2 regions of the Streptomyces sp. NPDC001219 genome follow, and region 1 is predicted to be linked to the other one. Evidence: riboswitches for the same ligand, from Rfam matches in the RefSeq annotation. Region 1 holds a riboswitch; the other holds the start of a gene.

Region 1 (9,017 bases):
ACACCCCAACAGGTGTCCGGGCCCGCCGCGTTTGGCGGCCGGGGCAGACCCGTTTGCCCTCTCCAGCGCGCTGGAGCAGGTGATTCTTCATATTTTTGGGGCATGAGTCACAGACCTCGAACCCGGACGGTGCTGAGCTGCGGCCTCCTGCTCGTGCCCCTTGCGGTGAGCGCCACCGCGTGCGGGGGCTCGGATTCGGAAGCGCTCTCCGCCAATCCCTACGACGCGGCCGACCAGATCTCGGCCAACATCCCCGACGGCAAGAAGAAAGCGGACCCCGACAAGCCGCTAGAGGTGTCCGTCAACGGGGACGACGCGCGGATCACCGACGTGACCGCCACCGATGCCACCGGCCGCTTCGTCCACGGCGAGCTGAGCGCCGACGGCAGGCACTGGCGCACCACCGCGCCCCTGGCCGCCGGCAGCCGCTACACGGTGCAGGTGAGCACCGAGGAGGACGGTTCGCCCGGCCGCCGGACGCTGGTGGTCAACACCAAGGAGGCGGACGGCCAGTTGACCGCCGTCTTCGGCCCGGAGGCCGGCGAGTACGGCGTCGGCCAGCCGGTCACCGCCGAGCTGAGCCAGCCCGTCAAGGACCCGAAGGCCCGCGCCATCGTGGAGAGCGCCCTGAAGGTCGACTCCATGCCGCGCGTCGAGGGCGCCTGGCACTGGGTGGACGGCAAGAAGCTGCACTTCCGCCCGAAGGAGTACTGGCCCGCGCACGCCACGATCTCGGTGCACAGCAACCTGCCGGGCCTGAAGATCGCCAAGGGCCTCTACGGCGGCCCCTCCAAGCCCGTGAAGCTCACCACCGGAGACCGGGTGGAGGCCGTCACCGACGCCGCCTCGCACCAGATGACGGTGTGGCGCAACGGGGAGACGATCAAAACCCTCCCGGTGACCACCGGCAAGCCCGGCTTCTCCACCCGCAACGGCGTCAAGGTCATCCTCGGCAAGGAGAGCTTCGTACGGATGCGCAGCTCCACCGTCGGCATCGCCGCCGGAAGCTCGGACTCCTACGACCTGCCGGTCTACTGGGCCACCCGGGTGACCTGGAGCGGCGAGTACGTCCACGCCGCACCCTGGTCCGTCGGATCACAGGGCGCGGCGAACGTCAGCCACGGCTGTACGGGCATGTCCACGGGCAACGCCCAGTGGTTCTTCAACACCGTGCGGGTCGGCGACGTGGTCAAGGTCATCAACAGCGGCGGCGACACCATGACGCCGTTCGACAACGGCTTCGGCGACTGGAACATGCCCTGGAAGGAATGGCGGGCCGGCAGCGCGCTGAAGACCAGGGCCGCCAGCACCACAGGAGCGGCCGAGCGGGAGCAGAACCCGGCCGGCGAGGCCCGGCTGCGCCCGGGGATCTGAGCGCCGCGCAGCAGGCCGCTCAGGCCTGTACGAGGTTCCTGCGGCGCAGCAGTCCGGCCAGGGCGTCGGCGAACGCCACCGGGTCCAGCGGATGGGTCACCGCGGCGTCCGCCCGGCTCCAGGTCGCCAGCCAGGCGTCCTGGGGACGGCCGATCAGCAGCAGCACCGGCGGGCACCGGAAGATCTCGTCCTTGATCTGCCGGCAGACACCCATCCCGCCCGCCGGCGCGGTCTCGCCGTCCAGCACACAGACGTCGATGCCGCCCTGCTCCAGGGCGGTCAGGACGGCCGGCGCGGTGGCGCACTCCAGGATCTCGATCTGCGGGGCATCGGCGGCGGGGCGCCGTCCGGCCGCCAGCCGGACCTGCTCGCGGGTGTTGGCGTTGTCGCTGTAGACCAGCACCGTGGCAGTCGCCTGCATCGTTCCTCCACGCTTCGTAGCGGCACAGCATCGGGTGGGGCGGATGCTACTCCCGCGGGGGGTACCCGCAGGAGGGGTCGGACGGATTCGCGATCTGTCCGACGGCCCGTCAGGACCGGTGCCGCCGGGGCCCCGCTCCAGCGGCACGCCGGGCGCGTCCCTCCTTCGAGCGACCGCCGGGACGGTCCGTACGAGCAGCGCATACGTCCTTGACACACCGAACGGCACCCCCCGGAGTGAGGGCGGGATAAGCGACCGACATAATGTCGGTCGTGGCGACAGCAACGACAGTAGAAACCGGGCACGCGCACCCGTCGGTCAATCGGCCGAACCTCACCAGCGTCGGAACCATCATTTGGCTGAGTTCCGAGCTGATGTTCTTCGCGGCCCTCTTCGCGATGTACTTCACCCTTCGATCGGTGACCGGAGCCGAGTACTGGAAGGAATCCGCCGATGCGCTGAATCTTCCGTTCTCCGCGACCAACACCACGATCCTGGTGCTCAGCTCTCTGACCTGCCAGCTCGGCGTTTTCGCGGCCGAGCGTGGCGATGTCAAGAAGCTCCGGGCCTGGTTCGTGGTCACCTTCGTCATGGGTGCGATCTTCATCGGCGGTCAGGTCTTCGAGTACACGGAGCTGGTCAAGCACGAGGGCCTCTCGCTCTCGTCCGGCCCGTACGGCTCGGTGTTCTACCTGACCACCGGCTTCCACGGACTGCATGTGACGGGCGGTCTGATCGCCTTCCTGCTGGTCCTGGGCAGGACGTACGCGGCCAAGAGGTTCACCCACACGCAGGCCACCGCGGCCATCGTCGTGTCCTACTACTGGCACTTCGTCGATGTCGTCTGGATCGGCCTCTTCGCCACGATCTACCTGATCAAGTAGTCCGGGCCCGTACCGGCTCGTATCAGACAGACATATCCAAAGCATCGACGCAGAAGATCCTGACACCGGGGTAATCCGTGAAAAAGCTCTCCGCACGACGGCGCCATCCGCTGGCGGCGCTCGTCGTCCTACTCTTCGCGCTGGCGGTCACTGGGGGGCTGTACGCCGCGTTCGCGCCGGCGGACAAGGCTCAGGCCGATGACACCGCCCAGTCTCTTGCCATCAAGGAGGGCAAGAAGCTCTTCGCCGTGGGCTGCGCCAGCTGCCACGGCACCGGCGGTCAGGGCACCTCCGACGGCCCCAGCCTGGTCGGCGTCGGCGCCGCAGCCGTGGACTTCCAGGTGGCCACCGGCCGGATGCCGGCCCAGCAGCCCGGCGCCCAGGTGCCGCGGAAGAAGAACATCTACACCAACGCCCAGATCGACCAGCTCGCGGCGTACGTCGCCTCGCTGGGCGCCGGCCCGACCGTGCCGGACAAGGAGCAGTACAGCCCGGACGGTGCCAACATCGCCAAGGGCGGCGAGCTGTTCCGCACCAACTGCGCGCAGTGCCACAACTTCACCGGTAAGGGCGGCGCCCTGACCGACGGCAAGTACGCGCCGACGCTCGAGGGCGTGGACCCGAAGCACATCTACGAGGCCATGGAAACCGGCCCGCAGAACATGCCCTCCTTCGGTGACGGTTCGCTGTCGCAGCAGAACAAGAAGGACATCGTCGCGTACCTGGGCGCCGTCAACGGCGATGATTCCGAGAGCCCCGGTGGCCTCGACCTCGGCGGTCTCGGTCCGGTCAGTGAGGGTCTCTTCGGCTACATCTTCGGCCTGGGCGCGCTGATCGCGGTCGCCGTCTGGGTCGCAGCCCGGACTACGAAGGCCAAGAAGTCATGAGCGAGACTGGACGACACGAAGACGTGCCAGAAGAAACCCTTCCCGGTGAGCGGGAGACGGCTCACGAAGGTGCGGTGGCCACGGCGGAGAACCCGTTCGCCGACCCGGGTCTGCCGCCCCACGAGCACCGCGCGCAGGACATCGACGACCGTGCCGCCCAGCGCTCCGAGCGCACCGTGGCCCTGCTCTTCGTCGTGTCCATGATCGCGACGGTCGGCTTCATCGCCTCCTACGTGGCGATCCCGATCGAAAAGAACGTCTACATCTGGCCGCTCGGTCACATCAGCGCGCTGAACTTCGCGCTCGGTCTGACGCTGGGCGCGGCGCTCTTCTGCATCGGCGCCGGTGCGGTCCACTGGGCCCGGACGCTGATGTCGGACGAGGAGGTCGCCGACGAGCGGCACCCGATCGAGGCCACGCCCGAGGTCAAGGCCAAGGTCATGGCGGACTTCGCCCAGGGGGCGAAGGAGTCGCAGGTCGGCCGCCGCAAGCTGATCCGCAACACGATGTTCGGCGCGCTGGCCCTGGTGCCGCTCTCCGGTGTCGTGCTGCTGCGCGACCTCGGGCCGCTGCCCGGGAACAAGCTGCGCACCACGAACTGGAAGAAGGGCGTCCGGCTCGTCAACCAGTCCACCAACCTCCCGCTGCGTCCCGAGGACATCGCGGTCGGCTCCCTGACGTTCGCCAAGCCCGAGGGCCTGGAGGAGACCGACGAGGAGTTCGCCCAGGAGATCGCCAAGGACGCCCTGATGCTCGTGCGGATTCAGCCGCAGAACATCAAGGACAAGCACGAACTGTCCTGGTCGCACGAGGGCATCGTGGCGTACTCGAAGATCTGCACCCACGTCGGTTGCCCGATCAGCCTGTACGAGCAGCAGACGCACCACGTGCTCTGCCCCTGCCACCAGTCGACGTTCGACCTCTCTGACGGCGGTCGGGTGATCTTCGGTCCGGCCGGACACGCCCTGCCGCAGCTGCACATCACGGAGAAGGACGGCTTCCTGGAGGCCGCGAGCGGCTTCGAGGAGCCCGTCGGCCCGAGCTTCTGGGAGCGCGGATGAGTAACGAACAAGGCGCGACCAACCCGCGCCGCGGCCAGGCGCCGCGGGGCGAGCGGATCGCCGACTGGGCGGACGGCCGGCTGGGCATCTACAGCCTGGCCAAGTCCAACATGCGCAAGATCTTCCCGGACCACTGGTCCTTCATGCTGGGTGAGGTCGCGCTTTACAGCTTCATCATCATCATCCTGACCGGTGTCTATCTGACGCTGTTCTTCCACCCGAGCATGGCCGAGGTGACCTACCACGGTTCCTACGTGCCCATGCAGGGAATCCGGATGACGCAGGCCTTCGAGTCGACGCTGGACATCAGCTTCGACGTGCGCGGTGGTCTGCTGATCCGCCAGATCCACCACTGGGCCGCGCTGGTCTTCCTGGCCGCGATGATGGTCCACATGATGCGGGTGTTCTTCACCGGCGCCTTCCGCAAGCCGCGCGAGGTCAACTGGCTGTTCGGCTTCCTGCTGCTGGTGCTGGGCATGTTCACCGGCTTCACCGGTTACTCGCTCCCCGACGACCTGCTCTCCGGCACCGGCGTGCGGTTCATCGAGGGCGTCATCCTGGCGATGCCGCTGGTCGGTTCGTACCTGCAGTTCTTCATCTTCGGCGGGGAGTTCCCGGGGCACGACATCATCCCGCGGTTCTTCACGGTGCACGTCCTGCTGCTGCCGGGCATCATGCTCGGCCTGCTGGTGGCGCACCTGATCCTGGTCTTCTACCACAAGCACACCCAGTTCCCGGGTGCCGGCAAGACCAACAACAACGTCGTGGGCATGCCGCTGCTGCCGGTCTACATGGCCAAGGCCGGAGGCTTCTTCTTCCTGGTCTTCGGCGTGATCTCGGTGATCGCCGCGGTCGCCAGCATCAACCCGGTGTGGGCGATCGGCCCCTACCGTCCTGACCAGGTGTCCACCGGCGCCCAGCCCGACTGGTACATGGGCTTCGCCGAGGGTCTGGTGCGTGTCATGCCGGGCTGGGAGTGGAACTTCTGGGGCCACACCCTGAACTTCGGCGTGCTGATCCCGATCCTGATCTTCCCGCTGGTCCTGGTCGCGATCGCGGTCTACCCGTTCATCGAGTCCTGGGTCAAGGGCGACAAGCGCGAGCACCACATCCTGGACCGCCCGCGCAACGTCCCGACCCGTACCGGCTTCGGTGTCGCCTGGCTGGTCGCGTACTTCGTGATGCTGATCGGTGGCGGTAACGACCTGTGGGCCACGCACTTCCACCTGTCGCTCAACTCGCTCACGTGGTTCGTCCGGATCGGATTCTTCGTCCTTCCGGTGCTGGCCTTCATCGCCACCAAGCGGATCTGCCTGGGTCTGCAGCGGCGCGACAAGGACAAGGTGCTGCACGGCCGCGAGTCCGGCATCATCAAGCGCCTGCCGCACGGTGAGTTCATCGAGGTCCACGAGCCGCTCGACCAGGAGCAGCTGCACCTGCTGACCCAGCACGAGCAGCCCGCCCCGCTGGAGCTCGGCCCGGAGGTCGACGAGAACGGTGTGGAGCGCAAGCTGTCGCGCTCGCAGAAGCTGCGGGCCAGGCTCTCCAAGGCCTACTACGGCGAGGACAACGTCATCCCGAAGGCCACGGCCGAGGAGTACAAGGAGATCACCAGCGGCCACGGCCACCACTGATCACCACGGCGCCCTGACCGGCGCACCGTAGGTAGTACGCCACCCAGAGGGCCCCGTCCGTTGATCGGACGGGGCCCTCCGGCGTGTCCGGTGGCTCGATAGGGTGACGGCATAAGCAGGAGACAATCCAGGAGTGTGGACCATGAACGTTGTGACCCCGGCAGGCGGCGACAGCGTGGCGGCCCACACCTGGCCGGACCTGCTCAACGCCCTGCTCGCCGGCCGTGACCTCACCGCGGACGACACCGCCTGGGCGATGGACAAGATCATGCGGGGCGAGGCGGGCGACGCCCAGATCGCCGGATTCGCGGTCGCCCTGCGCGCCAAGGGCGAGACCGTCGCCGAGATCTCCGGACTCGTCCGGACCATGTACGCGCACGCCCGGCTGATCGAGGTGCCCGGCCCCAGCGTCGACATCGTCGGCACCGGCGGCGACGGCGCCAAGACCGTCAACATCTCCACGATGTCCTCGATCGTGGTCGCCGGCACCGGTACCAAGGTCGTCAAGCACGGCAACCGCGCCGCCTCCTCGGCCAGCGGTGCCTCCGACGTCCTGGAGAAGCTCGGCGTCAACCTCGACCTCACCCCGCAGCGGGTCACCGAGGTCGCCAGGGAAGCGGGCATCACCTTCTGCTTCGCGGTGAAGTTCCACCCCTCGCTGCGGCACGTCGCCAACGCGCGTGCCCAGCTCGGCATCCGCACCACCTTCAACGTGCTGGGCCCGCTGACCAACCCCGCCAGGGTCCGCGCCCAGGCGACCGGTGTCGCGGACGCCCGGATGGCGCCGATCCTGGCCGGGGTGCTCGCCGAGCGCGGCTCGTCGGCGCTGGTCTTCCGCGGCGACGACGGCCTGGACGAGCTGACCACCACCGCGACCTCCCGGGTGTGGGTCGTCCGGGACGGCACGGTGCGCGAGGAGCACTTCGACCCCCGGGACGTGGGTATCCCCCTGGTGCCGGTGGAGGCGCTGCGCGGGGCGGACGCCTCGTACAACGCGGATGTCGCCCGCCGGCTGCTGGACGGGGAGACCGGCCCGGTGCGCGACGCGGTGCTGCTCAACAGCGCGGCGGCGCTGGTCGCGCTGGAGCCGACGGACGCCCCGCTGGCCGAGCAGATCCGGGCCGGGATGGAGCGGGCCGCCGCCTCCATCGACTCCGGGGCGGCCAAGCAGGCGCTGGAGCGCTGGGTGGCCGCCAGCAACACCTGAGCGCGCGGTGACGCAGGGTGTGACGCAAGGCCCTGTCCGTCATACGGACCGGGCCTTGCGCCGCTTTGCTCGTGTGGCATGATTCTGCCCAGGTCACGAGTGACAGCGACACAGGCCCCGGCCCGCTGTCCGGCAACCCTCCTTCCGTGGCGGGGTGCCCCGGGTGATGACCAGGCCGCAGGCAGCGAGGTCTGCGGCAAGCGCGGACCCTCGCCGGGTCCTGGTCCCCGAGGGAGAACTTCCGTGAATCAGCGAATGCGCTAGGGCCCGACGGCCCCTCTTCCGCATCCCTTTTTCCTTTTCCGCCGCGGCGCCCCGGCGCGCCTTCGCGCGCCCCCGCCCGCAGCGAATTCGCTTGTCTCTCACGGGAGTTCGCCATGTCTGTTTCCGCCGTTGCCGCCGACCGTTCCGTTTGTGCCCCGCTGCCGGTTCTCGGCCGGGATGTCCTTGTCCCGCTGGTGACCGGCGGCGAGGTCGACTACGCCGCGCTGGACTACGCCGCCAGCGCCCCCGCGCTCCAGCGGGTCTGGGACGACGTGGCCGCCTACGCCCCGTACTACGGCAGCGTGCACCGCGGCGCCGGATACCTCTCGCAGCTGTCCACCGACCTCTTCGAGAACAGCCGCCGCACCATCGCGGAGTTCCTCGGCTGCCGGGACGGGGACCAGGTCGTCTTCACCCGTTCCACCACCGACTCGCTCAACCTGCTCGCCGCCGTACTCCCGCAGGACACCCGGGTGTTCGTCTTCGAGACCGAGCACCATGCCTCGCTGCTGCCGTGGGAGCAGCGCCCCGACGTCGCGGTCACCTACCTCAACGCCCCGCGCACCCCGCAGCAGGCGGTCGATACCCTGGAGAAGGCGCTGGCCGCCCGCGAGCCCTACGGCCCGGCGCTGGTCTGCGTGACCGGCGCGTCGAACGTGACCGGCGAGCTGTGGCCGGTACGGGAGCTGGCGGCCGCCGCGCACGCGCACGGCGCCCGGATCGTGCTGGACGCGGCGCAGCTCGTCCCGCACCACCCGGTGGACCTCGCGGACCTGGACGCCGACTGGGTCGCCTTCTCCGGCCACAAGCTGTACGCGCCGTTCGGAGCCGGAGTGCTGGCCGGCCGCGCGGACTGGCTGCAGGAAGCCGAGCCCTACCTCGCCGGCGGCGGCGCCAGCCGCAAGGTCTCCCGGCGCACGGACGGCGGCGTCGACGTCGAGTGGCACACCACCGCGGCCCGGCACGAGGCCGGTTCGCCCAACGTCATCGGCGCCTACGCCATCGCCTCGGCCTGCCAGGCCCTCACCGAGGCCGGCTTCGACGGCCTGGTCGCCCGCGAACAGGAGCTGATCGCCCGGCTCCGCGCCGGCCTGGCCGAGGTCCCCGAGGTCGCCGTGCTCTCCCTCTTCGGCGACGACGCCGCACGGGTGGGCGTCCTCTCCTTCGTCGTCGAGGGCTGGAACAGCTCCCACTTCGCGGCCGCGCTGTCGGCCGAGTACGGCATCGGCGTCCGCGACGGCCTCTTCTGCGCCCACCCCCTCGTCCGCACCCTCCTCGGCAGCGA
Region 2 (19,208 bases), on a different contig from region 1:
CGGGCCTTCCGGGAACCCCGCCGCCTGACGCACCCGCCTCAGGCGACCTTGGCGCAGATCATGGTCCGGCCGTCGTAGACATTCCAGGAGTAGCGGTAGCGGCCCGGCTCCCCCGGGCAGGCGCCGGTGCCGGACGAGGCCCGCAGGACGGCCGTGACCTGCATGATGTAGCTGAACTCCCGGGGCACCCGGTCGGCGCTGCAGTTCCACGCGGTGAGCAGGTTCGCCGGCCCCGGGCGGCCCCCCTGGGCCTTGGCCAGAAAGCACTGCCCCTTACGGAACTGCCGCTCCACACACAGGTTGGTGGACGAGGAGCCCGCCCCGCCGTGCCACCAGCCGCCCCGGCCCCCGCCGCTCGGACAGCTCCCGGCCCCGGCCACCCGCAGCACCCGCAGATACGCACCGGCGGCGCCGCAGCCGACCCGTACCGGCGCCGCACGGCTCCAGTTGCCGTAGCCGTCCTGGTAGGCGTCGAGGCAGTCGCCGGCCCGTACGGCCGCGAAGGCCGCGTCGACCGCGCTCGGCGTACGGGGCGCCGGGGTCGTCGGCCGGGAAGCGGTCCCGCCGGTGGACGTACCGCCCGACGAGCCGGAGCCCGCCCCACCGCTCGTGGACGTACCGGAGTCCAGCCCGCCGCTCGTCGTCCCCGAGCCGGTCCCGCCGGCCGTGTACGTACCGCCCGACGAGCCGGAGCCTGTCCCGCCGCTTGAGTACGTACTGCTCGACGACCCGCTGGAGGAACCGCTCGACGTACCGCTCGACGACCCGCCGGCCTCCCCCGCCTCCCAGGGCTTCCAGACGAAGAGCACGAACGCCAGGCACAACAGCACCGCCCAGCCGCAGCCAGCGCCGGAGGAGGAAGCGGCGGCCTGCGGGGCGGACGACGCCTTGGTCGCGGCGGACGGGGCGGACGGGGCGGCCTTCTTCGCCGCGGCGCGTGCCCGCTGCTCCCGCGAGGCCGCCTCGGCCCGCTTCTTCCGCTCCTTTTCGGCGCGTTCACGACGCTCCCGCTCGGCGCGTTCACGACGCTGCTGCTCGGCGCGTTCACGACGCTGCTGCTCCGCGGCCTGCGCGGTCGCCCGCGCCCTGGCCTGCGCCCGCTTCCGCTCCTCCGCCTCCCTGCGCTCCCGGGCCCTGCGCGCCGCCCGTTCCCGCTCCTCCTGCTTCAGCCGCGCCGCCCGCTCCTCCCGCGCCCGGCGCGCGGCGTCCTCGTCCTGCTGCTGACGTGCGTCCCGTTCCTGCGTGTAGACGCGGGTGGGCTCCGGCGGCGGAACCTGCTCCGTCAGCGCGTCGGCGGTGGGGGCCGGCCCGCCGCCGCCCTCGCGCAGGGCCCGCCCCTGCGCCTCGTACTCCTCGATCAGTGCGGTCCACCGGGGCGGCAGCCAGCGCTCGCCGCGCCGTGAGGTCGGCCACCGGTCGAGTTCCTCCAGGAACTGCCGCAGCAGCTCGGCGGGTTCGGGCCGCTCCTCCGGGCCGGCGGCCAGGCACGGGCGGATCAGCGGCGTCAGCTCCCGGGGCAGCCCGGTCAGGTCCAGCGCGCCGCGCTGCACGAGCGTCAGCAGCCGGATCGTGTCAGCCGTTTCGGGGTACGGCGGGCGGCCGACGGCGAGATGGAAGAGCGTCGCGCCCAGCGAGTACACATCGGACGCCGTGGTGGAGGGCTCGGCGCGGGCCTGCTCCGGCGAGGTGAAGGCGATGGTGCCGAGCGTCAGCGACGTACGGGTGAGGTCGTTGGCGTGCGAGATGCCGAAGTCGATGAGCCGCGGCCCGGCCAGCGGCAGCAGGATGTTCTGCGGTTTGACGTCCCGGTGGACGATGCCCTCGTCGTGCAGGATCACCAGGGCCTGCGCGGTACCCGCCGCGATCCAGCGCACCGCGGAACCGGGCAGCCGTCCGGCGCTGCGGACGAGTTCGGACAGCGCGGGCGCCGGTATGTACTCGATGGCCATCCAGGGCAGTTCGGCGTCCGGGTCGGCGTCCCGCACCCGGGCCGTGAACACGCTGTCGATCCGCCGGGCCAGCGTCACCTCGCGGGCGAACCGCCGCCGGTCGGTCTCGCTGACGACGCCCTCGGCGAGCAGCGTCTTGACCGCGGCCAGCGACCCGTCCGTAGTGGACCGCGCCAGATAGATCCGCCCCATACCGCCCGAGCCGAGCCGCCCCAGCATCCGGTAGACACCGAGCCGCTCCGGATCGTCACCGCCGAGCGGCCTGACTCCCGTACCCACCATGGCGTGCCACCCTCCCCCCGGTCCCCCCACCGTGACACCCTCCAAACAGTGCCACGCCAGAGGGAGTTGAGGAAGCGGGCCGTACGGCGCCCCGGAGGCCACGAACGGCCCTCGTTCCCCCTCAGGGGCCAGCACCCTCGGGCCGCCCTTGAACCACCCGGGCCCCTCGGAGATCCGTCAGCCCCACCAGGCGCCTGGGCGACCCCTCGGCCCCACCACCCCGGGGCCAGACCGGATCAGATCTTCTGGACGACGGGCGCGTCCAGCGCCTGCCGCCACTCCCGTACCGCCGCCGCCTCCACCGGAGCCGACCAGCCGGCGGGCCGGGCGGCGCCCCCGATGTGGAACGCGTCGAGGCCGGCCGCCCGCAGCCTCGGCAGATGGCCGAGCGCCAGCCCCCCGCCGACCAGAATCCGCGGCGCGTACCCGGGCTCGCCCGCCGCCGCACGCGCCTGCTCGGCCAGCAGCGTCGGCAGCCCCTCGTCGACGCCCTGCGCGGACCCGGCCGTCAGATACGTGTCGAGCCCCGCGGCGCCGGCCGCCCCGGACAGCTCCTTGCGCAGCGCGTCCCGGTCGGCGGCCCGGTCGATGGCCCGGTGGAAGGTCCACCGGCAGCCGTCGATCGCCTCGGCCAGCGCCGTCACCGCGGCGAGATCCGGCCGCCCGTCCGGTGTCAGGAACCCGAGGACGAACTCCTCGGCGCCCTCCGCCCGCAGCGCCGCGGCCTCCTCGCACAGCGCCGCCATGTCACCGGCCGCGAAGCCGTCGGCGGCCCGCAGCATCACCCGCAGCGGAAGCCCGACCGCCGCCCGGACCGCGGCGAACGTGGCCCGGGGCGGGGTGAGCCCGTCGGCGGCCATGTCCGTCACCAGCTCCAGACGGTCGGCCCCGCCGGCCTCGGCGACGACCGCGTCCTGCGGGCCGAGCGCGATCACTTCCAGCAGCGCGCGCTTGCTCATATGACCCAATCCTCCGATGCCGGCACGACGAGACAGACCCCACAACAGGTCTAGTCCAATATCCCAGAGTACGGGCCACCCGCCCCTCCGGGCACCAGCCCCTCACCGGCACGCCCGGAATCCGCCCATACGCCGCAGCACGCGCCGCCCCCGCACGGCCGGAGGCCGGCCGTGCGCGCCGACCGGCCCGGCCCGAGCCGGGCCTCCCCCGCGCCGCGGCGCCCGCCGCCGCTCCCGCCCCGCCCCTCCGCAAACCTGACCGGACCTCACCCACCACCCCTGAATGCCCGGAGCCCGAGGCACAATGGCCCGTATGACCCCCGTGCCCCGTACGGAAGACACCACCGACCCGGTGCCGGAGCTGCGGCAGCGCTGGGCCGACACCGTCACCGCGGCCCGCGGCAAGAAGAGCCCCACGGCACCTGACCCCGCCCCGTACGCGGACAACCTCCTGTCCCGCTGGCGCGAACCCCAACGCCGGTACCACACCGTCGACCATCTGGCCGCGGTCCTGTACCGCATCGACGAACTGGCCGAGCACGCGGACGACTTGTCCACCGTCCAGCTGGCGGCGTGGTTCCACGACGCCGTCTACCGGCCGGAGCGCTCCGAGAACGAGGAGCGCAGCGCGGCCCTCGCCGAACGCGCCCTGCCCGAACTGGGCGTCGGCGCGGCCCGCACGGCCGAGGTCGCCCGCCTGGTGCGGCTCACGGTCACCCACGACCCGGCGCCCGACGACCCCGACGGCGAGGTCCTCTGCGACGCGGACCTCGCGGTGCTCGCCGGCTCCCCCGACCAGTACGCCGCCTACGCGGCCGCGGTCCGCGACGAGTACGCCTTCGTTCCCGACCCCGACTTCACCGCCGGGCGCTCGGCCGTCCTGAGTCAACTCCTGTCCCTGCCGCGTCTCTTCCGCACTCCTCGCGGCTACGACCTGTGGGAGCACAACGCCCGCCGCAACCTTGCGACGGAGCTTGATTTGCTGCGGGGGGCGTAGGGCGCGGGGTTGTTCGGGGCCGGTTGCTTCGGCTGCGGGGTGCGGTTGTGGCTGGGCGCGCAGTTCCCCGCGCCCCTTTGGGGCGCGATCTGGTCGCCGTGTGGGGTGTTGGCGCGGGCCCTGCGGGGCTGGTGCCGTACGGGGCTTGTGGTTGCCGCGGGGGTCGGAGGGGACGCACCGGGGCCCGTCCTCGGCGCGGGCGACGCGGGTACGAGCGATTGAGTGCCCCGGTGTTCGCTCCGGTCCTGCGGGCGGGCCCCGGTGCATCCCCTCCGACCGTCCCCCGTTGCCGACCGCCGGCCGGTGACACCGCGCGTCACGACCACGACTCGGCCGCGCCCAAGCTGCGAGGGTGGCCAGCTGCCTGCCAAGGGGATGCCGTACAGGTGTGCCGTAACGGTGATCCGTACGGCGGGACAGCCGCCCACGGACGGCGGTCGGAGGGGATGCCCGGTGAGCCGCCCGCAGGACCCGGAGCGAACAACGGGGCTCCCAACCTCCGGGACCAGGGCCGCCCGCGCCGAGGACGGCTTACCGGGCGTCCCCTCCGACCCACCACCCCCCGCGCACAGGCGCACGCGGCCCAGCCCACGGCAAACCCCGGGAATGTAAGCCGTCCTATCGCTGTTAGTAGCTGACATGCCCGCACAGCCCGACCGCGCCCGCCTGCCCATCGCCGTATACGTTCTCGGCCTGTCCGTCTTTGCGCTCGGTACGTCCGAGTTCATGCTCTCCGGCATCCTCCAGCCCCTCGCCCGCGACCTGAACGTCTCCATTCCGCAGGCCGGCCTGCTGGTCTCCGCCTTCGCGATCGGCATGGTGATCGGCGCCCCGGTACTCGCCGCCGCCACACTCCGCCTCCCACGGCGGACGACACTGATCGCGCTGCTCGCCGCCTTCGGCCTCGGCCAGGTGGCGGGCGCGCTGGCCCCCACCTACGGCGTGCTGTTCGCCTCACGCATCGTGAGCGCCCTGGCCTGCGCCGGCTTCTGGGCGGTCGGCGCCGCGGTGGCCGTCTCGCTGGTGCCGGTGACCGCGCGGGCCCGCGCCATGGCCGTGATGGTCGGCGGCCTGAGCATCGCCAACATCGCGGGCGTCCCGGCCGGCGCCCTGCTCGGCCAGCACGCCGGCTGGCGCGCCGCCTTCTGGGCCGTGGCAGGCCTGGCCGCGATCGGCCTGCTCGGCGTGATCGCGCTGGTGCCGCGCACGGCCGTGCCGACCGGCGAGGACCGCCCGCAGCTGCGCCGTGAGCTGTCCATCTACAAGGACAAGCAGGTCTGGCTGGCCCTGACCGCCACGGCCCTGAACGGCGCCGCGGTCTTCGCGCTCTTCTCGTACCTCTCGCCGCTGCTGACCGACACCGCCGGCCTCGCCGAGAGCTGGGTGCCGACGGTGCTCGCCCTCTTCGGCGTCGGCGCGCTGACGGGCACGTTCATCGGCGGCCGGATAGCCGACGCCCACCTCTTCGCGACGCTCTTCGGCGGCATCGCGGCGTCCACCGCCGTGCTGGCCGTCCTGGCGCTGACCGCGCACAGCCCGGCCGCCGTCATCGCGCTCTCCCTGATGCTCGGGGTGACCGCGTTCACCACGGCCCCGGCCCTCAACGCGCGGATGTTCAACGTGGCGAACGCCGCGCCGACGCTGGCCGGCGCGACCACCACCGCCGCGTTCAACATCGGCAACACCCTCGGCCCGTGGCTCGGCGGGCTGGCGATCGGCGCGGGCTGGGGCTACCCGTCCGTGGCCTGGACCGGCGCCGCACTGGCGGCGGGGGCCGTGCTCACGACGGCCTTCGCGTTCCGGCTGCACCGCGCCACGCACCAGTCAAGGCTGGTCGCCTCCTCGGCCGCCGGCGCCCCGGCGACGCAGCTGACGAAGACCACGGAGGCGACAGAGGCGGCGGGGCACCGCTGACGCCCGCCAGGACGGTGCCGACGCCGGGCCGCGGCACCGCGGCCCGGCCGTTCACGGCCCGCCGTCGAACCTCCAGCGCGTCTGGCTGTAGGTCTCGCCCCGCCCGAACCCGAACGCCGTGACCGGCGCGACCCGGAACACCACGGCCCGGTTGCCCGCCCCGTAGAACGCGCCGTCGCGGACGTCGAAGTGCCAGTCGCTGCCGTACTTCTCGGCGTACAGACCGGCCAGCCGCCGCAGCGTGGCGTCGTCGCGCACCGCCACCGCCGCGCCCTCGACGACCACGTCGAGTCCGGCGTGCAGGTCGTTGCCACCGGCCGTCGACGTAGCGAGGACGCAGTGCGCGTTGGTCTCCAGGTTTCTGGCCTTGCGTTCGCCGGGGCCGGTGCAGAAGTGCAGCGCGCCGTCCGACCAGACGGCGAGCAGCGGGGTGACGTGCGGGCGGCCGTCGGGCCGGACGGTGGTGAGCCAGAACATCTCCGCTTCGGTCATCCCGCCGACGGCCGCGGACCAGGCGGTCGCCGTGGCGTCCGCGCTGCTGTAGTCCGGGTCGAGGTAGGTGGCCGGTTGTCCGCCCTGTTCGCCGGCTGACATGGCTGTCCCCTTTCGGTGCGGCACACGGTCAGGCCCATCGTGCGGGCGCCCGCGGCCGGGCCGCCGCTACGACGCGCCGCGGCGGGCCGGCCGGGGCGCCGGCCGGTTCTTGGGGCGGCGCAGTCCGGCTGCGGTCAGCCGGCGCAGCAGCTCCTTGGACCCGACCTCCACGGCCCCGGCGCGCACCGCATCGCCGTACCGCTCCGCCGGCAGGTCGTAGTGGTCGCGCTCGAACGCCCGCCGGGGCGCGCCGATCCCCGCCGCGAAGGTGTGCAGTTCGTCGAAGGAGCGGTCGCTTACCAGGTGCGACCACATACGGCCGTGCCCCGGCCACGTGGGCGGGTCGATGTAGATCGCCACGTCAGCGCTCCGGCAGGATCGCCGTGTCAGCCCGCCGCACCATCAACCACCTCAGCCTTCCGCCGGGGCGCCGAGCCGGCCGACCCGGGCCACCGCGACGGCCGTCTTGGGGCAGACCCAGTGCGGATCGGTGCCCAACTCCGGTTCGACGTCGAGTGCATGGGGGTCTCCCGACTCCGTGCACACCGGGCACAGCGGCCAGCGGCCGTACCGGTCCAGGAGGGCGTCCTGGACGTCCTGCGCTATCAGTCCTGCGACGAACGCCGCGCCTTCAGGCCATTGCTCCACCCACCACCGGCGGTGGACGACCGCATCCTCCACGAGCGAGACGATGTCGGCGTCGGCCACCTTGTCCGCGATCAGGTCGGCGAGCACCAGCGCCCGCGCGGCGTGCAATGCCTGTTCCATCTCCATGCCCCCCATTGTCTCCCGGCCGCCGGCCGCCCAGCGGAGTTGTCCACAGCCCGCCGCGGATCATGCGCTCTGTCCACAGCACTCACGGAGGGTATTGACGCGGGACGTCGATGAAATTACTTTTCAAGCGTGAGCAGTAGCGTGAAGGAAACTTTCAAGGACGTGGCCGTCGAGACCCGACCGGCCCCGGCCCCACCCGCCCCCGCGGCGCTGGCCGCCAAGGTCCGCACCCTCGCCCCCACCATGACCCGCTCCATGCAGCGGGTCGCGGAGACCGTCGCGAGCGACCCGGCGGGCTGCGCCGCCCTCACCGTCACCGGCCTCGCGGAGCGCACGGGCACCAGCGAGGCCACCGTCGTGCGGACGTCCCGGCTGCTCGGCTACCCGGGCTACCGCGATCTGCGCCTCGCGCTCGCCGCCCTCGCCGCGCAGCAGGCGGCCGGCGGCGCCCCGGCGGTGACCGCGGACATAGCGGTCGACGACTCCCTCGTCGACGTCGTCGCGAAGCTGGCGCAGGAGGAGCAGCAGTGTCTGGCCGACACCGCCGCCGCGCTGGACGTCACCCAGCTCGAAGCCGCCGTCGCCGCGCTCGCCGGCGCCCGCCGCATCGATGTGTACGGCATCGGGGCCTCCAACCTCGTCGGCCAGGACCTCGTCCAGAAGCTGCTGCGCATCGGCCTGATCGCGCATGCGCACGCGGACCCGCATCTGGCCGTGACGAACGCCGTGCAGATGCGCACCGGCGACGTCGCCCTCGCCATCACCCACTCCGGGCGGACCACCGATGTCATAGAGCCCCTGCGCGTGGCCTTCGACCACGGCGCGACGACGATCGCCATCACCGGCCGCCCGGACGGCGAGATCGCCTCGTACGCGGACCACATCCTGACCACGTCCACGGCCCGCGAGAGCGAGCTGCGCCCGGCCGCGATGTCGTCCCGGACGAGTCAGCTGCTGGTCGTGGACTGCCTGTTCATAGGCGTCGCGCAGCGCACGTACGAGACCGCGGCCCCCGCGCTGTCCGCCTCCTACGAGGCGCTCGCCCACCGCCACTCGCCGCGCAACAACCAGCGCTGACCTCACGCCGCCCGCCGCGCGGGCCCGCGTGCCGCCGGGGGAGGCACGGGTGGGCCCGACGGCACCCGGCGGCGGGGCAGCCGACACGCCACGGCCCCACGAGCCCGACCCGAAAAGAGTCGCCACGCCATGACCTCCACCGCCGACCACGCCCATCTGCGCGCCCAGTTGGACACCCTCACCACCGAGGCGTTCCGGCCCGAACTCGCCGAGATCGACCGCCGCCCCACCCTGGACATCGCCCGCACGATGAACGACGAGGACGCCACCGTCCCCGCCGCCGTCGCCCGGCGGCTCCCGGAGATCGCCGCCGCCATCGACGCCACCGCCGCCCGGATGGCCCGAGGCGGCCGGCTGATCTACGCCGGCGCCGGCACGGCCGGCCGCCTCGGGGTGCTGGACGCCAGCGAGTGCCCGCCGACCTTCAACACCGACCCGTCCGAGGTGCTCGGGCTGATCGCGGGCGGCCCGTCCGCGATGGTCAGCGCCGTCGAGGGCGCCGAGGACAGCACGAAGTTCGCGGTCGAGGACCTGACCGCGATCGACCTGACCGACCTGGACACCGTCGTCGGCATCTCGGCCTCCGGCCGTACCCCCTATGCGGTCGGGGCCGTCGAGCACGCCCGCGCCCTGGGCGCGCTGACCATCGGCCTGTCCTGCAACGCCGGTTCGGCGCTGGCCGCGGCCGCCGAGCACGGCATCGAGGTCGTGGTCGGCCCCGAGCTGCTGACCGGCTCCACCCGGCTCAAGGCGGGCACCGCCCAGAAGCTGGTGCTCAACATGCTCTCGACCATCACCATGATCCGGCTGGGCAAGACCTACGGAAACCTGATGGTGGACGTCCGCGCCTCCAACGAGAAGCTGCGGGCCCGCTCGCGCCGTATCGTCGCGCTCGCCACCGGCGCTTCCGACCAGGAGATCGAGACCGCCCTCCGCGCCACGGACGGCGAGGTGAAGAACGCCATCCTCACCCTCCTCGGCGGGGTCGACGCCCCCACCGCCGCCCGCCTCCTCGACGCCGCCGACGGCCACCTCCGCGCCGCCCTCCGGGCCGCCGGAAACCACTGATCCCGCCACGCCCGCCCTGCCCCGTCCGGCCCAACCCCCTCCCCGTTCGACCGCACAGCAAGGCACCGCACATGCCCGATGACCAGAACCGCGCCACCGCTGCCGCGATCCTCCCTCTCGTCGGCGGCGCCGCCAACCTCACCTCCGTCGCCCACTGCATGACCCGGCTCCGCCTCGGCATCCAGGACCGCGCCCTGGTCCAGGACGAGGCCCTCAAGGCACTCCCGGCGGTGCTGGGCGTGGTGGAGGACGACACGTACCAGATCGTGCTGGGCCCCGGCACGGTCGCCCGCGTCACCCCGGAATTCGAGCGCCTGGTGACCCGGTCCCGCGCCCTGCCGCCCGCCGATGAACCGGAGCCCACCGGCCTTCCCCCGGCACCGTCCTCCGCTGGTCACCACCCCGCGGCCACTCCCTCCGCCACCACCGCCGAGGAGCTGGCCGCCCAAGGCGCCGCCCTCAAGGCCCGGCAGAAGTCGCGGAACGCCACCCCGGTGAAGCTGTTCCTCCGCCGGATCGCCAACATCTTCGTCCCGCTCATCCCGGCCCTGATCGGCTGCGGCATCATCGCCGGTATCAACGGCCTGCTGACCAACTTCGGCCTGCTGCCCGCGATCGTCCCCGCCCTCGCCGCCATGGCCTCCGGCTTCATGTCCCTCATCGCAGTCTTCGTCGGCTACAACACCGCCAAGGAGTTCGGCGGCACCCCCGTCCTCGGCGGCGCGGTCGCCGCGGTCGTCGTCTTCCCCGGCGTCACCCACGTCGCCGCCTTCGGCCGGCACCTCTCCCCCGGCCAGGGCGGCGTGCTCGGCGCACTCGCCGCGGCGCTGCTCGCCGTCCAGGTGGAGAAGTGGTGCCGCAAGACCATCCCCGAGGCGCTGGACGTCCTGCTCACCCCCACCGTGACAGTCCTGGTCACGGGCCTGGCCACGCTCTTCGGCCTGATGTACGCGGCGGGCGGGGTCGCCACCGCCATCGGCACCTGCGCCACCTGGCTGCTGGCCCACGGCGGCGCCCTCGCCGGCTTCGTCCTGGGCGGCCTCTTCCTCCCCCTCGTCATGCTGGGCCTCCACCAGGCGCTCATCCCCCTGCACACCACCCTGATCGAGCAGCAGGGCTACACCGTCCTGCTCCCGATTCTCGCCATGGCCGGAGCGGGCCAGGTCGGCGCCGCGATCGCCGTCTACCTCCGCCTCCCCCGCAACCGCTCGATCCGCCGCACCATCAAGTCCGCCCTGCCCGCAGGCTTCCTGGGCGTCGGCGAACCCCTGATCTACGGCGTCTCACTCCCCCTGGGCCGCCCCTTCATCACCGCCTGCCTGGGCGGCGCCTTCGGTGGCGCCTTCATCGGCCTCTTCAACCAACTCGGTGACACCGTCGGCTCCACCGCCATCGGCCCCTCCGGCTGGGCCCTCTTCCCCCTGGTCAAGGGCGACCAACCACTCGCCACCACCCTCGTCATCTACGCCCTGGGCCTGGCCACCGGCTACCTCACCGGATTCCTGGCCACCTACTTCTTCGGCCTCAGCAAGCAGATGCGCACAGAGCTCAACACACCCCCTGACAACGCCCCCACCGCCACAACCACAACCGCAGAACCCGACACGACAACCCCCGCACCCCCCACCCCACTCGAAACACCGGCGGGCCTGCGAGCACCCTGAATCCGGCGGAACTCACGAGCCCGGGCCGTTGTCGTAGGGATGGTTGAGGAGTGAATCTCCCCTCGTCGGCCGAGCACACAGAATCGCCCCCAAGAGAGGACGACCACAAAGGAAATCGACCGGCGTGCGGCTCACCGCAGCGGAATCGTAGGAAGCGGCGCCATAGAAGCGGCACCGTAAAGTTGAAAATTGTGCAGCCCCTGCGCCGGCTCCTTCCCTCAGCACTCGACACGCAGTGCCTCCGGGCTCCGTCCCCGCCAGATCGGAAAGACCGACCGAAGCACCGCGCGACAGGAGCGCAGCCGCTCAAATCCCGCCCTCCGAAATGCATTACGCGAGCCGACCGGCCGTGGTGAGGGAGGGACGCATTCATGGCCCGTCGCGCACAAACTGCCCGCAGTAAGGTCAGCGCATGTGGATTCGATTACGCCGCCCGTGGCGCGGCAGACTGATCGTGGTGGGCAGCGCCCTGGTGCTCGCCGTCGGCGGAGTGGCGCTGCTGCTGACGAGCGAGGCGCCACCACCTCCGTACCTACCGCCGCAGTCGTCCGGGGCGCACATCAATGAAGTGGTCGTCTACGCCTACGAGAGCACCCTGGACGTGGACCTCGATCCCCCGCCGGGACCGGGCACCGTCATCGGCGCCGTCCTGCTGGCGGTGAGCGGGGGCCTGTGCGCCGGGAGCTGTCTCATCCGCCGCAGGCGCGAGGCACCGCGCGTCTGACCGCTGAGACCGGCCGAGACCGGCCGAGTTCACCGGGACCGCCGCCACCGCCCCACAACCGCCAACCGCCGCCCGCCGCCCGCCGCCCGGCGGAGCCGTATCCGCCCGCAAAAACGCCGCCGGGGCGGCACCCCCCTGAAGGAGGGTGCCGCCCCGGCGAACGGGTGGACGTGTTGATCCGGGAGGATCAGCGTTCCGATCCGCGCGGGATCAGAAGTCCATGTCACCGCCCGGCATGCCGCCCGGAGCGCCCGCCGGGGCGGCCTTCTCCGGCTTGTCGGCGATGACGGCCTCGGTGGTGAGGAAGAGCGCCGCGATGGAGGCGGCGTTCTGCAGCGCGGAGCGCGTCACCTTGGCCGGGTCGATGATGCCCTCGGCGATCATGTCGACGTACTCGCCGGTGGCGGCGTTCAGGCCGTGGCCGACGGCCAGGTTGCGCACCTTCTCCACCACGACGCCGCCCTCAAGGCCGCCGTTGACGGAGATCTGCTTGAGCGGGGCCTCCAGGGCGAGCTTCACGGCGTTGGCGCCGGTCGCCTCGTCACCCTCGAGCTCCAGCTTCTCGAAGACCTGGGAGGCCTGGAGCAGGGCGACGCCACCGCCGGCGACGATGCCCTCCTCGACGGCCGCCTTCGCGTTGCGAACGGCGTCCTCGATGCGGTGCTTGCGCTCCTTGAGCTCGACCTCGGTGGCGGCACCGGCCTTGATGACGGCCACGCCGCCGGCCAGCTTCGCCAGACGCTCCTGGAGCTTCTCGCGGTCGTAGTCCGAGTCGCTGTTCTCGATCTCGGCGCGGATCTGGTTGACGCGGCCCTGGACCTGGTCGCTGTCACCGGCACCGTCGACGATGGTGGTCTCGTCCTTGGTGATGACGACCTTGCGGGCGCGGCCGAGCAGCTCGAGACCGGCGTTCTCCAGCTTGAGGCCGACCTCCTCGGAGATGACGGTGCCACCGGTGAGGATGGCGATGTCGCCGAGCATGGCCTTGCGGCGGTCACCGAAGCCCGGGGCCTTGACGGCGACGGACTTGAAGGTGCCACGGATCTTGTTGACGACCAGGGTCGACAGGGCCTCGCCCTCGACGTCCTCGGCGATGATCAGCAGCGGCTTGCCGGACTGCATGACCTTCTCCAGGAGCGGCAGCAGGTCCTTCACGCTGCCGATCTTGGAGTTGACGATGAGGATGTACGGGTCGTCGAGCGCGGCTTCCATGCGCTCCATGTCGGTCGCGAAGTACGCCGAGATGTAGCCCTTGTCGAAGCGCATACCCTCGGTGAGTTCCAGCTCCAGACCGAAGGTCTGGGACTCCTCGACGGTGATGACGCCTTCCTTGCCGACCTTGTCCATGGCCTCGGCGATGAGCTCGCCGATCTGGGTGTCGGCGGCGGAGATGGAGGCGGTCGAAGCGATCTGCTCCTTGGTCTCCACGTCCTTGGCCTGCTCCAGCAGGGCGGCGGAGACGGCCTCGACGGCGCGCTCGATACCGCGCTTGAGGGCCATCGGGTTGGCGCCGGCGGCGACGTTGCGCAGGCCCTCGCGGACCAGGGCCTGGGCCAGGACGGTCGCGGTCGTCGTGCCGTCACCGGCGACGTCGTCCGTCTTCTTCGCGACCTCCTTGACCAGCTCGGCGCCGATCTTCTCGTACGGGTCCTCGAGCTCGATCTCCTTGGCGATGGACACACCATCGTTGGTGATCGTGGGGGCGCCCCACTTCTTCTCGAGGACGACGTTGCGGCCCTTGGGGCCGAGGGTGACCTTGACGGCGTCGGCGAGCTGGTTCATCCCGCGCTCGAGACCGCGCCGTGCCTCCTCGTCGAACGCGATGATCTTGGCCATGTGAAGTGGTCCTCCCGGACTGGGGTGGATTGCTCCGGACCGCGCTGGCGCCCGCGACGGACGACCTGCAAGCCTGTGTGGTTCCTTGCCCCACGCGACCTGCGGGCCTCACCGACCCGGTCCTTCTTTGTCACTCTCACTGGGAGAGTGCTAACGCCAATGATTAGCACTCGCACCCGTCGAGTGCAAGGCGGCTTCGAAGAAGACTCCCGCGGGTTGGTGGCCGAGTGACGCGCGAGCCGGGCGCCCGGGGCCGGGGAACCCGGCCCGCCCCGTTGGACAGCCGAAGGCCCGTACCCCCTCAGGGGTACGGGCCTTCGTCACGCAGTTGTCGGTCGGCGCCTCAGCCGGCCACCCGGACCATGTCCGCCTGCGGCCCCTTCTGGCCCTGCGAGATCTCGAACTCGACCCGCTGACCCTCCTCAAGGGTGCGGTAACCGTCCATCTGGATCGCGCTGTAGTGGACGAAAACATCCGCACCACCGTCGACCGCGATGAAGCCGTACCCCTTCTCCGCGTTGAACCACTTGACGGTGCCCTGAGCCATGCCTAACTCCCCTATTACTGGCCCTTGCGCAGGACCGCACTCCGCGGACCCGGGTCAGACCTCACCCCGCGAAGGCCCGTGGGGTGTGCGCCGGAACGCGTCGACCGCCGCTGAATGTATCTGCACAGATGCCCAGAGCAACAGGTCAATCGGACGAGAATTCTGGAGGCCGAGAATCGGCAATATGCGCCTAAGTCCTGGTTCTCCAGGGCAAGTCGGGCCGGGCATAGCGCACCTAGGCGACAAATACCGCCCACACTTTGGCCACAACTGATCACGAACACATATGCGTTCGGCATGCGCGCGGTGATATCCCGAGGGGGATCACCCCAATGGTATCTCCTTTCACAACACGGAATTGCCCCGTCCACTTTCTGGCGGACGGGGCAATTCCGGTCATGCAGGAGAAGAGTTGGCGCAAATCAGCACCCGCCGGCCACCGCCGGGATGATGGAGATGCCCGCACCGTCCGGGGTGGGCGTCTCCAGGCCCTGCTCGAAGCGCACGTCGTCGTCGTTGACGTACACGTTCACGAAGCGGCGCAGCTTGCCGGCGTCGTCCAGCACACGGGCCGCGATGCCCTGGTGGTTCTGCTCCAGGTCGGCGATCACCTCGGAGAGGGTCGCGCCCTCGGCGGGGACCTCGGCCTGGCCGCCGGTGTACGTGCGGAGGATGGTGGGGATGCGGACCTTGACGCTCATGGTTCTGCCTTCCAGGGGTACGGAGTACGAGTTCGGGGCTGGGGCGCGGCCTCGTCCGCCGGACGGGCCGGCGGCCTCAGCCGGCCAGGCCGGCCGCGCGGAACGCGTCCAGGTCCGGACGGATCGTGGCCGTGGGACCGGAGGTCGGGGCGACCGCGTCGAGGGTCTTGAGGCCGTCACCGGTGTTCAGGACGACGGTGGTCAGGGACGGGTCGAGCACGCCGTCCTCGATCAGCTTCTTGGTCACGCCGACGGTCACCCCGCCCGCGGTCTCCGCGAAGATCCCTTCCGTCCTGGCCAGCAGCTTGATCGCGTCCACGACCTGCTCGTCGTCGACGTCCTCGACGGCGCCGCCCGTACGGCGGGCGATGTCGAGCACATACGGGCCGTCGGCCGGGTTGCCGATCGCCAGCGACTTGGCGATGGTGTTCGGCTTCTGCGGGCGCACGACGTCCTGGCCGGCCTTGAAGGCCGCGGACACCGGCGAGCAGCCCTCCGCCTGGGCACCGAAGATCTTGTACGGCTTGTCCTCGACCAGGCCGAGGGCGATCAGCTCCTTGAGCCCCTTGTCGATCTTCGTGAGCTGGGAGCCGGACGCGATCGGGATGACGATCTGGTCCGGGAGCCGCCAGCCCAGCTGCTCGCAGATCTCGTAGGCGAGCGTCTTGGAACCCTCGCCGTAGTAGGGGCGCAGGTTGACGTTGACGAAGCCCCAGCCCTCGCCCAGCGGGTCGCCGATGAGCTCCGAGCAGAAGCGGTTCACGTCGTCGTAGTTGCCCTCGATGCCGACCAGGTCACCGCCGTAGACCGCGGCCATGACGACCTTGCCGGCCTCCAGGTCGTGCGGGATGAAGACGCAGGACTTGAAGCCGGCCCGGCGCGCCGCGGCGCCGACCGCACCGGCGAGGTTGCCGGTGGAGGAGCAGGAGAGGGTGGTGAAGCCGAACGCGCGGGCGGCCTCGACGGCGATCGCCACGACGCGGTCCTTGAAGGAGTGCGTCGGGTTGCCGGAGTCGTCCTTGACGTACAGGCCGCCGGTGACGCCCAGCTCACGGGCGAGGTTGTCGGCCTTGACGAGCTTGGTGAAGCCCGGGTTGAGGTTGGGCTTGTCGGCCACGTCGGTGGGCACGGGCAGCAGCGGGGCGTAGCGCCAGATGTTGTCCGGACCGGCCTCGATCTGCTTCCGCAGGCTCTCGGGGTCGCCGCTCGGCAGGTCGTACGCGACTTCGAGCGGCCCGAAACATTCCTGGCACGCGAAGATCGGGCCGAGCGCGAAGCGCTGTCCGCACTCGCGGCAGGACAGGGCGGCGGCGGGACCCAGAGCGACGGTGGGGGTGTTTTCGGTGACTTGCACAGCCATGGAGGCGAGGCCCTTTCTCCTCATCTTCCTCGCGGCGAATCTCGCCACGAGACGGATTTGGCACCTTCCCTAGCCGGGAGCCTCACGCGCGCGGGACGTCTGCGTCCTGGCGGCAAGACCGGCTGGAGGGTTGCCGGGGCTTCAACGGGCCGTATCCCTCTGCCCCTCTGGATGAGCGGTATGGCGCTGGGCCGAAACCCAGGCGTTTGTGGCGCGGCGACCCCGACATGCGACGGTCATCCGCGTTGTTCAAGACTGTAACCGAAGGCGCTGACAGTTGAGATAGTCGTCCGAACCGCGAGATGGATCACACAGGCCGCCGTTCGGGCGGTGACCGAGGAGTCGTAGACGTGCTGGAAGAGGTCGAGGGCTGGCTGACCAGCCACTCCTGGTCCGCCGCTGACCGCCCGCTGGGGCGGCTGCTGGAGGCGAAGCGCCAGACGGGCCGCACGGTCAGCGTCGTGCTGCCCGCGCTCGACGAGGAGGCCACGGTCGGGGCGATCGTGGCGGTGATCCGTGCCGAGCTGATGACCGAGGCGGTCCCGCTGGTCGACGAGCTGGTGGTGCTGGACTCCGGCTCCACCGACCGCACCGCCGAGGTAGCGGCGGCGGCCGGCGCCCGGGTCGTCTCCCGCGACAGCGTCCTCCCGCGCCTGCCCGCGCTGCCCGGCAAGGGCGAGGTGCTCTGGCGCTCCCTGCTGGCCACCACCGGCGACATCATCTGCTTCATCGACGCCGACCTGCGCGAGTTCTCCGCCACCTTCGTCTCCGGGATCATCGGCCCGCTGCTGACCGATCCGGACCTCCAGTTCGTGAAGGCGATGTACGACCGCCCGCTGGAGACCGGCGGCGAGGGCGCCGGGGCCGGCCAGGGCGGCCGGGTGACGGAACTGGTCGCCCGCCCCCTCCTCAATCTCCACTGGCCGCAGCTGGCCGGCTTCGTCCAGCCCCTGGGCGGCGAGTACGCGGCCCGCCGCTCCCTCCTGGAACGCCTCCCCTTCCCGGTCGGCTACGGCGTCGAGCTCGGCCTGCTCGTCGACGCCCTGAACACCGTCGGCCTCGACGCCCTCGCCCAGGTGGACGTCGGCGTACGCAAACACCGCCACCAGGACGGCCAGGCCCTCGGCCGCATGGCCGCCGCCATCTACCGCACCGCCCAACTACGCCTGACCCGCGGCCCCTTGGTCCGCCCCCGCCTCACCCAGTTCGACCGCGGCGACGAGGGCTTCGTCCCCCGCACGACGGACGTGGACACCGAGGAACGCCCCCCGATGGCCGAAATCCCGGAGTACGCGGCCCGCCGAGCGGCGTGAACACTCGCGGCGGCCGGGCAGCGACCGGGCCCCTCCCCCGCACCCCCTTGACCGCTTCCGTACGTTTGCGCGGATCTGTGGCGGGTTAACTTCGCGTCATGGTGTCCGAGCGGAGTGCGGTGCAGGCAGGGGCCGAGGTTCTGGTGGCGTCCAATCGTGGGCCGGTGTCGTACGGCCTGGGGGAGGACGGGGTGCTGACCGCCAAACGGGGTGGCGGTGGGCTGGTGTCGGGGCTGTCCGCCATCGGGCCCGAGACCGATGCGGTGTGGGTGTGTGCGGCGCTGGGTGACGGGGACCGGGAGGCCGTGCGGCGGACGGGTGGGGTGCTGGACCCGGGTGACACGGGTGGACAGCGGGTCCGGATGCTGGACATTCCTGCCGGGGTGTACGCCGCCGCCTACAACGGCGTCGCGAACTCCGTGCTGTGGTTCGTCCACCACATGCTCTACCAGACCCCGCTGGAGCCGGTCTTCGACGCGGAGTTCCGGGAGCAGTGGGCGTCCTACGAGGCGTACAACGCGGCCTTCGCCGACGCGCTGGCCGAGGGGGCGGCGCCCGGTGCTGCCGTCCTGGTGCAGGACTACCACCTGGCGCTGGTGCCCGGCATGCTCCGCGAGCGCCGCCCCGACCTGCGGATCGCCCACTTCTCCCACACCCCGTGGGCCCCCGCCGAGTACTTCGCGATGCTCCCCGACGACATCCAGCGGCAGCTGGCGCTGGGCATCCTCGGTGCCGACCGGGCGAACTTCCTCACCCGGCGGTGGGCCGAGAACTTCATGGCCTGCGCCGAGACCGGGCTCGGCGGGCAGTGCGAGCGGGTCCGGCCGGAGGACGGGGCGCCCGGCATCGTCGCGCTCGTGCCGGAGCGCACGGCGCGTACGACCTGGATCGGCGTGCACGGCCTCGGTGCCGACGCCGAGTTCCTGCGCGAGCGTGCGCACCGCCCCGATGTCGAGGAGCGGATGGCGGCGCTGCGTGCGCAGATCGGCGGGCCGGAGCGCAGGACCGTCGTCCGCGTGGACCGCACCGAACTCTCCAAGAACATCGTGCGGGGGCTGCTCGCCTTCCGCCGGCTGCTCGCCGACCGCCCCGAGTGGCGCGAGCGGGTCGTCCATGTCGCCTTCGCCTACCCCTCGCGCCAGGACCTCGCCGTCTACCGCGACTACACCGCGGAGGTCGAGCGGGTGGCGGAGGCGGTCAACGCCGAGTACGGGACGCCGGACTGGCAGCCCGTCGTGCTGCACGTCAAGGACGACTTCGCCCGCTCGCTGGCCGCCTACCGGCTGGCGGACGTGGCGCTGGTCAACCCGATCAGGGACGGGATGAACCTGGTCGCCAAGGAGATCCCGGTGGTGTCGGACGCCGGCTGCGCGCTGGTGCTGTCGCGGGAGGCGGGCGCGCACGAGGAGCTGGGCGCGCACGCCGTCACGGTCAATCCGTACGACGTCG

What was found. Region 1 has a riboswitch for S-adenosylmethionine ahead of ACWC9R_RS36310 (aminotransferase class V-fold PLP-dependent enzyme). Riboswitches for the same ligand answer to the same signal wherever they lie in the genome.
Region 2: another riboswitch for S-adenosylmethionine. It lies ahead of thrC (threonine synthase); the one in region 1 lies ahead of ACWC9R_RS36310 (aminotransferase class V-fold PLP-dependent enzyme).

Annotation. Positions count from the first base shown of each region.
Region 1 is NZ_JBSFJF010000127.1:1,018-10,034, forward strand. It holds gene ACWC9R_RS36275 (Ig-like domain-containing protein) at 103-1,374, shown strand; gene ACWC9R_RS36280 (DNA-binding transcriptional response regulator) at 1,394-1,795, opposite strand; gene ctaE (aa3-type cytochrome oxidase subunit III) at 2,059-2,679, shown strand; gene qcrC (cytochrome bc1 complex diheme cytochrome c subunit) at 2,757-3,566, shown strand; gene qcrA (cytochrome bc1 complex Rieske iron-sulfur subunit) at 3,563-4,627, shown strand; gene qcrB (cytochrome bc1 complex cytochrome b subunit) at 4,624-6,261, shown strand; gene trpD (anthranilate phosphoribosyltransferase) at 6,404-7,468, shown strand; SAM riboswitch class IV at 7,560-7,677, shown strand; gene ACWC9R_RS36310 (aminotransferase class V-fold PLP-dependent enzyme) at 7,846-9,017, shown strand, end outside.
Region 2 is NZ_JBSFJF010000062.1:3,999-23,206, reverse strand. It holds gene ACWC9R_RS29585 (serine/threonine-protein kinase) at 39-2,231, opposite strand; gene ACWC9R_RS29580 (copper homeostasis protein CutC) at 2,468-3,190, opposite strand; gene ACWC9R_RS29575 (HD domain-containing protein) at 3,504-4,187, shown strand; gene ACWC9R_RS29570 (Cmx/CmrA family chloramphenicol efflux MFS transporter) at 4,827-6,101, shown strand; gene ACWC9R_RS29565 (pyridoxamine 5'-phosphate oxidase family protein) at 6,153-6,695, opposite strand; gene ACWC9R_RS29560 (DUF4031 domain-containing protein) at 6,762-7,055, opposite strand; gene ACWC9R_RS29555 (hypothetical protein) at 7,107-7,469, opposite strand; gene ACWC9R_RS29550 (MurR/RpiR family transcriptional regulator) at 7,599-8,546, shown strand; gene murQ (N-acetylmuramic acid 6-phosphate etherase) at 8,676-9,614, shown strand; gene ACWC9R_RS29540 (PTS transporter subunit EIIC) at 9,686-11,278, shown strand; gene ACWC9R_RS29535 (hypothetical protein) at 11,691-12,002, shown strand; gene groL (chaperonin GroEL) at 12,213-13,838, opposite strand; gene ACWC9R_RS29525 (cold-shock protein) at 14,182-14,385, opposite strand; gene ACWC9R_RS29520 (MoaD/ThiS family protein) at 14,808-15,086, opposite strand; gene thrC (threonine synthase) at 15,163-16,446, opposite strand; SAM riboswitch class I at 16,464-16,624, opposite strand; gene ACWC9R_RS29510 (glucosyl-3-phosphoglycerate synthase) at 16,797-17,759, shown strand; gene ACWC9R_RS29505 (alpha,alpha-trehalose-phosphate synthase (UDP-forming)) at 17,858-19,208, shown strand, end outside.